4 regions of the Staphylococcus sp. FSL K6-0223 genome follow, and region 3 is predicted to be linked to each of the others. Evidence: riboswitches for the same ligand, from Rfam matches in the RefSeq annotation. Region 3 holds a riboswitch; each other region holds the start of a gene.
The links. A riboswitch is a leader RNA that binds a small molecule or an ion and turns the genes downstream of it on or off. The one in region 3 is predicted to bind S-adenosylmethionine.
Positions count from the first base shown of each region.

Region 1: linked by a shared signal. The riboswitch ahead of MHI13_RS01625 (MetQ/NlpA family ABC transporter substrate-binding protein) and the one ahead of MHI13_RS19210 (Na+/H+ antiporter NhaC family protein) in region 3 are both predicted to bind S-adenosylmethionine.
Region 2: linked by a shared signal. The riboswitch ahead of metK (methionine adenosyltransferase) and the one ahead of MHI13_RS19210 (Na+/H+ antiporter NhaC family protein) in region 3 are both predicted to bind S-adenosylmethionine.
Region 4: linked by a shared signal. The riboswitch ahead of MHI13_RS01730 (aminotransferase class I/II-fold pyridoxal phosphate-dependent enzyme) and the one ahead of MHI13_RS19210 (Na+/H+ antiporter NhaC family protein) in region 3 are both predicted to bind S-adenosylmethionine.

Region 1 is NZ_JBBOYX010000001.1:347,236-350,452, forward strand. Features, by position in the region: gene MHI13_RS01615 (cell surface protein) at 1-208, opposite strand, end outside; gene MHI13_RS01620 (hypothetical protein) at 375-800, opposite strand; SAM riboswitch class I at 948-1,054, shown strand; gene MHI13_RS01625 (MetQ/NlpA family ABC transporter substrate-binding protein) at 1,163-1,978, shown strand; gene MHI13_RS01630 (aspartate aminotransferase family protein) at 2,181-3,217, shown strand, end outside.
Region 2 is NZ_JBBOYX010000001.1:964,950-968,166, reverse strand. Features, by position in the region: gene metK (methionine adenosyltransferase) at 10-1,206, opposite strand; SAM riboswitch class I at 1,321-1,433, opposite strand; gene pckA (phosphoenolpyruvate carboxykinase (ATP)) at 1,591-3,183, shown strand.
Region 3 is NZ_JBBOYX010000003.1:381,789-385,005, forward strand. Features, by position in the region: gene MHI13_RS19205 (SRPBCC family protein) at 1-251, opposite strand, end outside; gene MHI13_RS19210 (Na+/H+ antiporter NhaC family protein) at 379-1,680, opposite strand; SAM riboswitch class I at 1,876-1,972, opposite strand; gene MHI13_RS19215 (hypothetical protein) at 2,044-2,634, opposite strand; gene MHI13_RS19220 (SDR family oxidoreductase) at 2,824-3,217, opposite strand, start outside.
Region 4 is NZ_JBBOYX010000001.1:367,819-371,035, reverse strand. Features, by position in the region: gene MHI13_RS01735 (D-lactate dehydrogenase) at 1-156, opposite strand, end outside; gene MHI13_RS01730 (aminotransferase class I/II-fold pyridoxal phosphate-dependent enzyme) at 184-1,353, opposite strand; SAM riboswitch class I at 1,422-1,536, opposite strand; partial or broken gene MHI13_RS01725 (phytoene desaturase family protein) at 1,600-2,211, opposite strand; gene MHI13_RS01720 (hypothetical protein) at 2,327-3,055, opposite strand.

The DNA of each region.
Region 1 (3,217 bases), on a different contig from region 3:
TAATTTCAAAGTATGCGCCTTTGTCAACAGTACGACCCAATCGTTGTAGGTTTGGATTACCTCCACTATTAGATAATGCCTCTGTAGCAATTTGTTTAGCATTTTCTTTAGTCACTAAGTTAGCAGTATGTGCTTCTACAGATTGAGTCGTTGTAAGTAGCATTGTACTTGTTAAAAGTGTAGATGCAACGAAAGATACTTTCTTCATAATGAAAACCCCATTTCATTCATGATCAATTACAACTAGAGTGTAGCATTTGAATAGATCAGAAACAGGGATTTTAAAAAAAACATAATAAATCTTTAACTTAACTTAAAGAATAAATAATTTGTAAACATTAAATCAATATTTATCACATGATTTATATAGGACATTAATACTTCTTTTTAGAAAAATATGGAATGGAACAAGCCATTAAAATCATAAAAATAATATGAGCAATCATCCATAAACCGTATTCATTCCAGCTAAAGTGAAAGAATGAACGCTTTGCCATAACGACGAGTGACGGATAAAGAGAGCCAAAAACAATCATTAATAAGACATAACTTATTTTATATAATGGTTTAAAGACGTGATAAATAAGTAAGAAAATAAAATATATTAACCATCCTATAAAAACATGAATGGCTAGTTCTAATAATAACGGCGTTTTGCTTGGATCAATTAAGAAATCGATGTTAATTAACAATAAAGTAAGATGAGTCGATTGAACTATGCCATCCATGATAGTCATTGTAATTAATAAGATAATACTTATAACTAAAGCACTAAGACAATGATAAAAATAACGGATCATAATTTTCCTTCCTTCTTATATACATACTATAAGAATATTCCCTGAAATATTAGATTTAACACTTTTTAAATTTTTAGAATATTGAAAAAACATGTTGACCAAAGTTTAAATCAATGATAAGTTATTAATAATTCAATAATCTATTAACTCTTATCAAGAGTGGTGGAGGGATGTGCCCTACGAAACCCAGCAACCGTCATTGTATGACATGGTGCTAATTCACATAAAGTTAATCATACTTTAGAAGATGAGAGAAAGTGTGTCGATGCTTTCTCTTAATAGTTGAAAGTATTTTTTTATGTCTTTACATATCTAGTAAGAGGAAATGAGAATTGAAAATTTATAAAAAGGTGTCAATACATATGAAAAAATTAATAGGTATGATCAGTATTTTGTTAGTAACGATAACGCTAGCAGCTTGTGGAAATCAGAAAGAAGATAATAAAAAAATTACCGTAGCAGCGTCGCCAGCACCTCATGGTGATGTGTTAAAAAAAGCTAAGGAAGAAATGAAGAAAAAAGGATATGATTTAGAAGTCAAAGAAGTTAATGATTATAAGGTGCCTAATAAATTATTAGATAAAGGTGATGTTGATGCGAACTTCTTCCAACATGTCCCATATTTGAATGCTGAAAAGAAAAGTCATGGTTATAAAATTGAAGAATTAGGTAAAGTGTTTACGACGCCTATGGGTGTATATAGTAAAAAATATAAAAATTTAAAAGACATTCCAGATGGATCGACGATTTACGTTTCTAATAATCCTGCAGAAGAAGGACGTTTTTTATCTTTCTTTGTTAATGAAGGATTAATTAAATTAAAAAAAGGCGTTAAAATTGAAAATGCAAAATTTGAGGATATTGCTGAAAATAAAAAACACTTGAAATTTAACCATCAACAAGGTGCAGAGTTTTTACCAAAAACATATAAGAATGGTGAAGGAGCTGCAGTCATTATAAATTCAAACTATGCGCTTGATAATGGTTTAAAACCGTCTAAAGATGCTATTGTTATGGAAGGTAAATCATCACCATTTGCGAATACGATTGCCGTGCAAGAAGGTCATAAAAATGATGAAAAATTCCAAACATTATTAAAAGTTATGCAATCTAAAGAAATCAAAGCGTATATTAAAAAAGAATATGGCGATGATGTTATTCCATACGAAAACAAATAAGTCATAAAAGGTCTCTATTAGAGGCCTTTTATGATTTATATTTATCATTGTTTAAAAGATAGAAACAATATATTTTAATTTTTCTGAAAATATTTACAAATCTGACAATTATTAGTAAGATATTGATTATTATCACAAGAATTGAAGTCAATAAAGAAAGTTAGATATAAGTTGTTGATACTTTGGGAGAGGATGAGTCAATTTGAGTAAAGCAGAGGATATGATAAAAGAAGAGAGCAAGTATTTTGCTACTTCAGGACGTATAAAATATTATCCATTAGTGATTGATCATGGATATGGAGCAACTTTAGTAGATATAGATGGAAAAGAATACATCGATTTGTTAGCTAGTGCAAGCTCACAAAATGTGGGTCATGCACCACAACAGGTAGCAGAGGCGATTAAAAAGCAAGTAGATAAATTTATTCATTATACCCCCGCATATATGTATCACGAGCCTTTAGTGAAACTGTCTAAAAAGTTATGCGATATTGCGCCAGGTGATTATGAAAAACGTGTCACATTTGGTTTGAGTGGTTCGGATGCGAATGATGGTATTATCAAATTTGCACGTGCTTATACGGGACGACCCTATATTATCAGCTTTACAAATGCTTATCATGGCTCTACATTTGGAGCGTTATCAATGTCGGCTATCAGTTTAAATATGCGTAAACATTATGGCCCTTTATTAAATGGTTTTTATCATATTCCATTTCCAGATAAATACAGAGGGATGTTTGAACAATCTAAATCAAACACTGTTGAAGAATATTTAGCGCCATTGAAAGAGATGTTTGCTAAATATGTTCCAGCTGAGGAAGTAGCTTGTATTGTGTTAGAAACGATTCAAGGAGATGGTGGACTATTAGAACCAGTAGAAGGCTATTTTGAAGCACTTGAAGCGTTATGTCGAGAATACGGTATTTTAATTGCTGTTGATGATATCCAACAAGGATTAGGTCGTACAGGTTCTTGGAGCTCTGTGGACCACTTTAACTTTACACCAGACCTCATTACATTTGGTAAATCATTAGCAGGTGGATTACCAATGTCAGCGATTGTGGGTCGAAAAGAAATTATTGAAAGTCTTGAAGCACCAGCACATCTATTTACGACAGGGGCAAATCCAGTAAGTTGTGAAGCGGCTCTTGCTACGATTGAAATGATAGAAAACGACGACTTACTAACAGCTAGTTCTGAAAAAGGAAACTACGTGCGTCAACGTATGAATCAATG
Region 2 (3,217 bases), on a different contig from region 3:
TATCCTATGTTATTTTTGAACGGCATCTTTTAGGACATTCACTTTATCTAATTTTTCCCATGGTAACAATACATCAGTACGACCAAAATGTCCGTATGCAGCTGTTTGTTTGTAAATAGGATGTTTTAAGTCAAGCATTTTAATGATACCTGCTGGTCTTAAATCAAAATGTTTTCTTACCGCTTCAACTAATTGTCCTTCAGAAACTTTACCTGTTTTAAATGTATCAATAGCAATAGATACAGGTTCTGCTACACCAATTGCATAAGCTAATTGCACTTCACATTGCTCAGCTAATCCAGCTGCTACAATATTTTTTGCAACATATCTCGCTGCATATGCCGCAGAGCGATCTACTTTTGTAGGATCTTTACCACTGAAACAGCCACCTCCATGACGAGCATAACCACCATATGTATCTACAATAATTTTTCTTCCAGTTAAACCAGCATCTCCTTGAGGACCCCCAATAACAAATCGACCAGTTGGATTAATAAAGAATTTAGTTTCATCATCAATTAAACCTTCAGGCACAGTCGGATAAATGACATGCTCTTTAATATCTTTTTGGATTTGTTCTAATTCAATGTCTTCAGCATGTTGAGAAGATACCACAATCGTGTCAATACGTTTAGGTTTATCATTTTCATCGTATTCTACTGTTACTTGAACTTTACCATCTGGACGTAAATAACCTAAGGTACCGTCTTTACGCACATCTGATAAGCGTTTCGCTAGTTGATGTGATAAAAAGATTGGAAGCGGCATATATGTTTCGGTTTCATTTGTTGCATAACCAAACATTAATCCTTGGTCTCCGGCACCTGTTGCTTCAATTTCTTCTTCAGATATATCATTGCGATACTCAAGTGCTTTATCTACACCTTGGGCAATATCAGGTGATTGTTCATCAATAGCTGTTAAAACAGCCATTGTTTGATAATCGTAACCATATTTAGCTCTTGTATAACCAATATTTTTGATTGTTTCTCGTACTACTTTAGGAATATCTACATATGTAGACGTTGAAATTTCACCAGAAATTAAAGCCATACCTGTTGTTACTGTTGTTTCACAAGCGACACGTGCATTAGGATCATCTTTTAAAATTTCATCTAAAATCGCATCAGATACTTGATCGGCGATTTTATCTGGATGCCCTTCTGTCACTGACTCTGATGTAAATAAACGTTTATTATAAGTCATGATTTGCTCCTTTTTTTAACTATATTTACGAAAATTCTCTTTTGACAATGAGCTTAAAATAAAAGAGCCTTCTCAACTACCTAGATAGAGAGAAGGCTCTTAAACGTCCATTCGCTCTTATCGTTCAGACAAATATTGCGTCTGCAAACGGTTTGGCACCTTTCTTTTAAAAAAAGAGGTTGCTGGGTTTCATTGGGTCCATGTCCCTCCACCACTCAGGATAAGAGAATCCGTTAAGACCTATACTACATAAATACTTTAAAATTGTCAATTTTGATTTTTAAATGTTCTTTTATTTACAATGGAATAATTAAATTATTATGTTATACTTTTTAATGTAAGGGCTTACACATATAAATGGATAGATATTTGGAGGGATGTTGTATGTCAATAGATACATACAGTGAAACACCTAAAATCAAACACTTATTAGAGAAGGAAACGACTTTATTTCAACTTTCTACTACTCAGCTTTATTACAAGATTTTAAATAATAATGAAGGTGAACTTACTGAACTTGGCGCAATTAATATGAGTACAGGTAAATATACTGGTCGTTCACCAAAAGATAAATTTATCGTTAACGAACCTTCATATCGAGACAATATTGATTGGGGAGACATTAATCAACCTATAGATGAAGACGTGTTTTTAAAATTATACAACAAAGTATTAGATTATTTAGATCAAAAAGATGAATTATACGTTTTTAACGGTTATGCCGGAAGTGATAAAGACTCACAATTAAAATTAAAAATTATCAATGAGCTTGCATGGCATAATTTATTTGCACAAAACATGTTTATCCGACCTGAATCTATTGAGGAAGCAAGTCATATTAAGCCAAATTTCACTATCGTTTCTGCCCCTCATTTTAAAGCCAATCCAGATGTTGACGGTACTCATTCTGAAACATTTATTATTGTTTCATTTAAATATAAAGTGATTTTAATTGGTGGTACTGAATACGCTGGAGAAATGAAAAAAGGTATCTTTTCAGTGATGAACTACTTATTACCTATGCAAGATATTATGAGTATGCATTGTTCTGCCAATGTTGGAGAAAAAGGTGATGTTGCTCTATTCTTTGGATTATCTGGTACAGGAAAAACAACATTATCAGCGACGCCAACTCGCAAATTAATTGGCGATGATGAACATGGCTGGAATAAAAATGGTATTTTTAACATTGAAGGTGGTTGCTATGCAAAAGCTATCCACTTATCTAAAGAAAAAGAACCTCAAATTTATAATGCCATTCAATATGGTACTATTCTTGAAAATACAATTGTTAATGAACGTGGCCATGTTGATTTTGATGATAATACGAACACAGAAAACACACGTGCTGCTTATCCAATTCATCATATCGATAATATCGTATTACCTTCTAAAGCTGCACACCCTAATACAATTATCTTCTTAACTGCAGATGCATTTGGTGTACTTCCACCTATTTCTAAATTATCTAAATCTCAGGCAATGTATCATTTCTTAAGTGGTTTTACGTCAAAATTAGCTGGCACAGAACGTGGCGTGACAGAACCTGAACCATCATTTTCAACATGCTTTGGCGCTCCATTTTTACCTTTGCATCCTACTAAATATGCGAATTTACTTGGTAAGTTAATTGATGACCATGATGTTGATGTATATCTAGTAAATACAGGATGGACTGGTGGAAAATATGGTGTTGGACGTCGTATCAGCTTATATTATACACGTTATATGGTAGATCAAGCTATTTCTGGCAAGCTAAAACAAGCTACATTTACTAAAGATGAAATATTTGGTTTAAGTATACCAACTGAAATGGAAGATGTGCCTAAGACTATTTTAAATCCAATCCATGCTTGGAATGATCCTGAGGCTTATCGTCATCAAGCTAATGACTTAAAACAACGTTTTGAAGAAAACTTCAAAACATTTGGAGATGAAGTAAAAGATATTGCTAAAGATGGTGGATTTAGTCATTAATAATATATCTAAACAAAAGACTTACATGATAACT
Region 3 (3,217 bases):
TCATCCATTACAAGCTCTTCGTATTTACCTTCGATAACATTTTGCTTCCCATTTCTACTATCTACTATACGATATGTACCGCCTTCTTGGACATCCGCTTCAAAAGTCTTATTTGTACGTGGTGTTGTCATGAACCATTGTTTAAGAATCTCCACTTTTGTCCATGCTTCATAAACAACTTCTGGAGTAAATTTTAGTAAACGTTCGATGTCGATTTCTACGTGTTCATTCTCTACATTATATTTTGCCACTCTCTTTCACCTACTTTCACTCTTATTTCTATTTTAACGTATTTAAGCTATGTCACAAACTCTGAAAGCTCTGAAAAAGTTAAAAGGAAGCTAAAATCTAATTGAGTAGCTTCCTTTTAATTTATATTTATTTTTGAGGTTTATCTTTTAAACGAGGGACTCTCAAAATAATAGCCACTAAACCACAGATTCCTAATAAAATTGGATAGATACTATATGGAACAAGTAAGAATGGAGAAATACCAGCAACACCAGCTGCTGAAATAACTTGAGGACTATATGGGAGTAACCCTTGGAAACATCCTCCGAATATATCTAATATACTAGCTGACTTACGCGGATCGACATCATACTCATCAGCAATATTCTTGGCTAAAGGTCCTGCCATAATAATAGAAATTGTATTATTAGCAGTAGATATATCCGCGGCACTTACTAAACTGGCAATACCTAATTCTGCACCGCGTTTAGATTTAACTCTAGCACGTACAAACTGTAGTAACCAATCTATGCCACCATTATGTTGAATGATACCTACAAGGCCACCAATCAGTAATGCTATCATTGCAATATCTTCCATTCCAATTATACCTTTAGATACGGCACTGAGAAGTCCTTTCCAACCAAAGGAACCATCAATCAATCCTATTAAACCTGCTAAGGCTGTGCCACCAATGAGTACAATGATGACGTTTACCCCTACAAGTGCGAGTATCAGTACTAATAAATATGGAATAACTTTAATTAAGTTATAATCATAACTTTTGGCATGATCGATTGAAATACCATTCGTTAAGAAAAATAAAATTATAATCGTTAAAATAGCACCTGGTAAAACGATTTTAAAATTAACTCTAAACTTGTCATTCATCTTAGTCTTTTGAGTTCTTACTGCAGCAATGGTAGTGTCCGAAATCATTGACAGATTATCACCAAACATTGCACCACCGACTACCGTAGCCATAGCTAAAGCTGCGGGCACATGTGTTGCTTGTGCGAATCCAAATCCTACTGGGGCTATCGCTGCAACAGTCCCAACTGATGTCCCCATCGAAATAGACACGAACATACAAATAACAAATAGGCCTACAATGATTAAATTTTGAGGAATCAATGATAAACCTAAATTAACAGTTGATGTAACACCACCCATTTTTTCAGCAGTAGTTGAAAACGCACCTGCCAAGATAAAAATTAACATCATCAAGATAATGTTCGAATGTCCAGCACCTTTAGTAAATACTTCTACCTTCTTGGCAAAAGATTCTTTTCTATTCATAAGTAAGGCAACGATTACTGTAATTGTAATTGCAACATTTAAAGGCATAGTTGTAAAATCTCCTGAAATAATTCCTACACCTAAAAAGAGTAATACAAATAGGAGTAATGGGAGCAGGGCCCACGCGTTACCTTTCTTTACTTTCTCCATAAATTTGACCTACTTTCCATAAAAATAGGAGCGAAACAGAAATTTCATTCTCAATGAATCATTTCTTCATTCCGCTCCGGCAAGTGACTTTATTTGTAAACTAACCCAAGTGTGTATCAATAGAGTCAACTCATGCCAACAAGTGATTAAAAGATATGTTATTTCACCATTTATACTCTGTTGGCATAGCATTTCAGCTTATCTTCTAACCTTAGCGGTTACTGGAATTGGCACATGATAAAATGTTGCCGAAGCTTCCTAGGGCCAGTCCCTCCACTTCTCTCGATAAGTTATTCGAATTGTGTCTAACGTTACAAGATAATTATAGACACGTCAATACATAAAGTTTATTGTATTTTAAAATTATTCTTCAATCTGTGTAGTGAAAAATTTCTCATAAATCGTGATTGCTAAAGCAACAACAATTAATAATACAATAGCTACACCAAAAACAATCCACCATTTCAAATAAAGACTTATAAATATGAGTAAAATGCTTATAATTGTTAAACATAAAGATACCCTTTTGAAAATTTTTTCAGTTCTAACCGATACAATTTTATATTCACTCATTTCGTCGCCATGAAGAAATTTACCATTTTTTGCTTCACTAATTTTAAGCTTCACTTCAAGGACGTAAGCAATACTTCCAGAACAAATAATGATTAGTAGCATCGTAACATTTGAAAAAGGTTGTGTAATAATCCAACTGAACATTCCAAAATAAGCAAGTGCAGAAACAATTGCTAAAATATAATCAATCATAGGATTAAACCAAGTTATACCTTTTTTTACATTCTCGTTAACTAAATAAACATTAACTGCAGAAATATATGTACAAATAATCACAGCTATAGCTAATATTACTATTAGATTATGATGGCACAATATTAGTGACGGTAAAGCTAAAGCAATTAAGATATTAGGTAACCATCTGATTAAAAAATTCTTCATTTTATAATCACCTTTATTCTATATTTCACCAATCACATACATCTTACATGAAAGCTTCAACTATTATCAAATCACCATTTAATATGGTGCAAACTTTCTACTCTCACACTAAAAAATGGGAACTCAGTCGAGTCCCCATCACCTTAAAATAATCAATATATAATTTGTCTATTAAAAGTAAATCAATTGTTAGTCGATTTGCGTACCACCTGTTACACCAAAGACTTGGCCAGTAGTATAACTTGAATCTTCTGAAGCAAGTAAAACGTAAGTACCTGATAATTCAACTGGTTGACCGGCACGACCCAGTGGCGTTTGTTGTCCAAATGTAGGAATTGCACTTTGAGGTTGACCTCCAGTAATTTGAAGCGGTGACCAGAATGGCCCAGGAGCAACACAATTCACTCGAATACCTTTCGCACCAAGTTCTTCAGAGAAACTTTTCGTTAATGAAATAATTGCTGCTTTAGAAGCTGCGTAATCATGTAAAATTGGACTCGGATTATATCCTTGAACGGAAGACGTCGTCGTAATTGATGCGCCAGGTTTTAAATATTCTAACGCTTTTTGAACTGTCCAGAAT
Region 4 (3,217 bases), on a different contig from region 3:
AGATAACGATAGACCATCAAATCCTTTTACAGTATCAACTGTTGTCTCTGTTAACATTTCTTTGGTTAAATCAACATCAACATTGTTTTGTTTCGCCCACTCGTTAATATATGGTATATCTTCATCTCTTACACTCATAATTTTAATTTTGGTCATATATTGATCCTCTTCCTTCATAATTTTTTAACTATGCTTTGCTTTATACATATCAGCTAGGTCAATTAACCTACTAGCTGCTTCTTCTAACCATTTATCATCTAATGCAAGTGAGATACGCACGTAATGTTTTCCATTTTCACCAAATGGTATACCTGGAGCAACTAAAATAGATTTCTCTTTTAATAAATATTGTTCAAAGGTTTCACTATCATAACCTGGAGGTGTACGTAACCATGAATAGATACCGCCTTTAGAATGCACAAATGGTAGATGGGCTTCACTTAATTTTGCTTCAAACTTATCTCGACGCCGTTTAAATGTTTCATTCTGTTCTTCTAAAAATTCATCATAATGATTAAGTGCATACGTCGCTGCATCTTGTAACGCACCAAACATTCCAGCATTTGTATGCGTTTGATATTTCTTTAATGCTTGAATCATGTCTTTATTTCCTACTGCAAAACCCACTCGGAAACCTGACATATTATATCCTTTTGAAAGTGAGAAAATTTCAATAGCGACATCTTTACCGTGTTCTGAAGCAAGTATGCTTGGATTTTTAGCATCAAAGCCAAAAGCACTATAAGCAAAGTCGTGCACAATTTTTGTATTTGTACCTTTGAATCGTTCAATTGCTTCATCAAATACTTCTTTTGTAGCCGTTGATCCTGTTGGATTATTGGGATATGTTAAATAAACAAGCGTTGTGTTGTCTAGTACTCTCTTATCTACATTATCCCAATTTGGCAAATAATCTGGAGGATCTAAATTTAATGGAACCGGATTGGCATCTGCGAGCATCACTCCTGCTAAATAATCTGTATATCCAGGATCCGGAAGTAGCACATTTTCTCCAGGATTAACAACACATGTAGGTAAAGCTACTAGTCCATTTTTTGTACCATATAAAATACATACTTCATCTTCTTTATCTAATGTCACATTGTACTGACGTTGATAAAAATTAACAATGGCCTCTTTAAATGATTCTTTACCATGAAAGGCACCATATTTTTGATTTTCAGGAATCCGAATCGCTTCAGAAAAATGCTCAATAATACCTTCTGGTGTTTCACCATCGGGAATGCCTACTGCCATATTAATAAGTGGTAAAGGGCCATGTTCTACTTTACGTCCCATCGTTTTTCCAAAATAGCTATCAGGAATGGCTGCTAATCTTTTTGAAATAACCATGTTATTCCTCCTTAAATAAAAAGCTATATACCACTTTTGTGTGGCATATAGCTTCATGAGATATATGTCACTTATCTTTGAGGTTATTTATTATCCTCTTGGAGTTAGCACAGTACTTTATATTTATGAAGCCTGTTGCTGAAGTTTCATTGGGCCAAATCCCTTCACTTCTCTCGATAAGTTCTTACGTATTAAGTCTTATTTTAACATTACACTGATAATTGTCAATTTTCAGATTTATTTATTCTATTTCATATTTTTTATATCTTCTAACATAGCCTCTGCTGTTATTTTAGCACTTGTTAATACAATGGGTACGCCTGCGCCTGGATGTGTACTTGCGCCTGCAAAATATAAATCTTTATAATCACGGGACACGTTAGGCGGACGGTAATAATTACTTTGTGCTAAAGTAGGCATTAATCCAAAGGCTGTACCGAATTTAGCATTATAATGTGTTTCAAAATCTAAGGGTGTAAAAATAGTTTCGGATACGATATCGTTACGTAATCCTTTAAGTGATTCAATTGTTTCTGTTTTTTTGTAAATTTCATTTTTAACCTGTTCAATTATGGCTGGATTGTTCCAATCGATTTGACCTGTTTTAAGCTCAGGTACTGGCATTAAAATGTACATACTTGTTTTTCCTTCAGGAGCCAATTCCTCATCTTCAACGGAGGGGAAATAAAGATATATAGAAGGGTCTTTCGGCAATCTTCCTTCAAAGATATCGTCAATATTCCCTCTAAAATTTTCAGCAAAAATCACATTATGCAAATGAACTTTATCTTTCAAATCTCTGTTTACTCCTGCATAAATTAAAAATGCAGAACATGAATAATCCATTTTATCTATCTTTATATGTATTAAGCAAGAAATTAAAAATATTATATTAAAAAATAAAAAAGGAGAACGACATTGTCGTCCTCCTTTTTTGATAACTCGATGTCCTATCCAGTTATCTACTTAAATCTTACCACCAACCGTGACCTTGGCGGAAAGCAATTGCTGCGTCCCATGAACCATAACGTGATTTAGCATAGTTAGCCATACCTTGAGTTTGTGTAGCTACTGAACCAGTACCCCATGCTTCTTTAGTTTGACCTAAACCTCTGTAACCAATTGGGTTAACAGCATTTGGATTACCACCTGATTCAGGCATTACGATAGCATTCCAAGCAGCTTCAGTACCACCGTTAGCTAAGAATTGAGCTTTAACTGATCCACCAGTTGAAGCAGTTGAGTATGAAGTTGTTTTTGGTGCTGAGTATGAAGTTGTACGAGCACTGTAGTTATTGTAGCTAGACGTTCTTTGTACTGGAGCTGAAACAGCTTTTACATTTGAAGTGCTAGCTTGATTATTTGAACTTACTGATTGAGTTGAAGCTTGATTATAAGACTCAGTGTAGTCAGTAGTTGATTGAGCTGTGTCAGCACCACCAGTGTAAGTATAGTTCCAAGACCAAGTGTTACCATTTGAAGTAAAGTTATATTTGAAACCGTCTTTTACGAATGAAATGTTATATGCACCAGCTTGTACTGGGTGAGCATTTAATTCAGATGGGTTATTTTGAGCTAAGTCAGCTAAATGAGAATAGTTAGTTGTTTGTTCTGATGCATGTGCACTGTGATCGTTTGTTAAAGCATATCCTGTTAAACCTAAAGTTACTGCTAATGACGAAGCGATTACTGTCTTTTTCATAATAAATAATTCCTCCAAAATTGAAATATATATTTTCGTTATGTTTCGTTCTTTATTTAAGATTAATTTCTGTTTTGATTTGTTGTTTAACTTTTGACAATAGCTACTATAACACAAAATTCGTAGAATAGTATTACGCTTTTTTTACAAAAAATTACAATT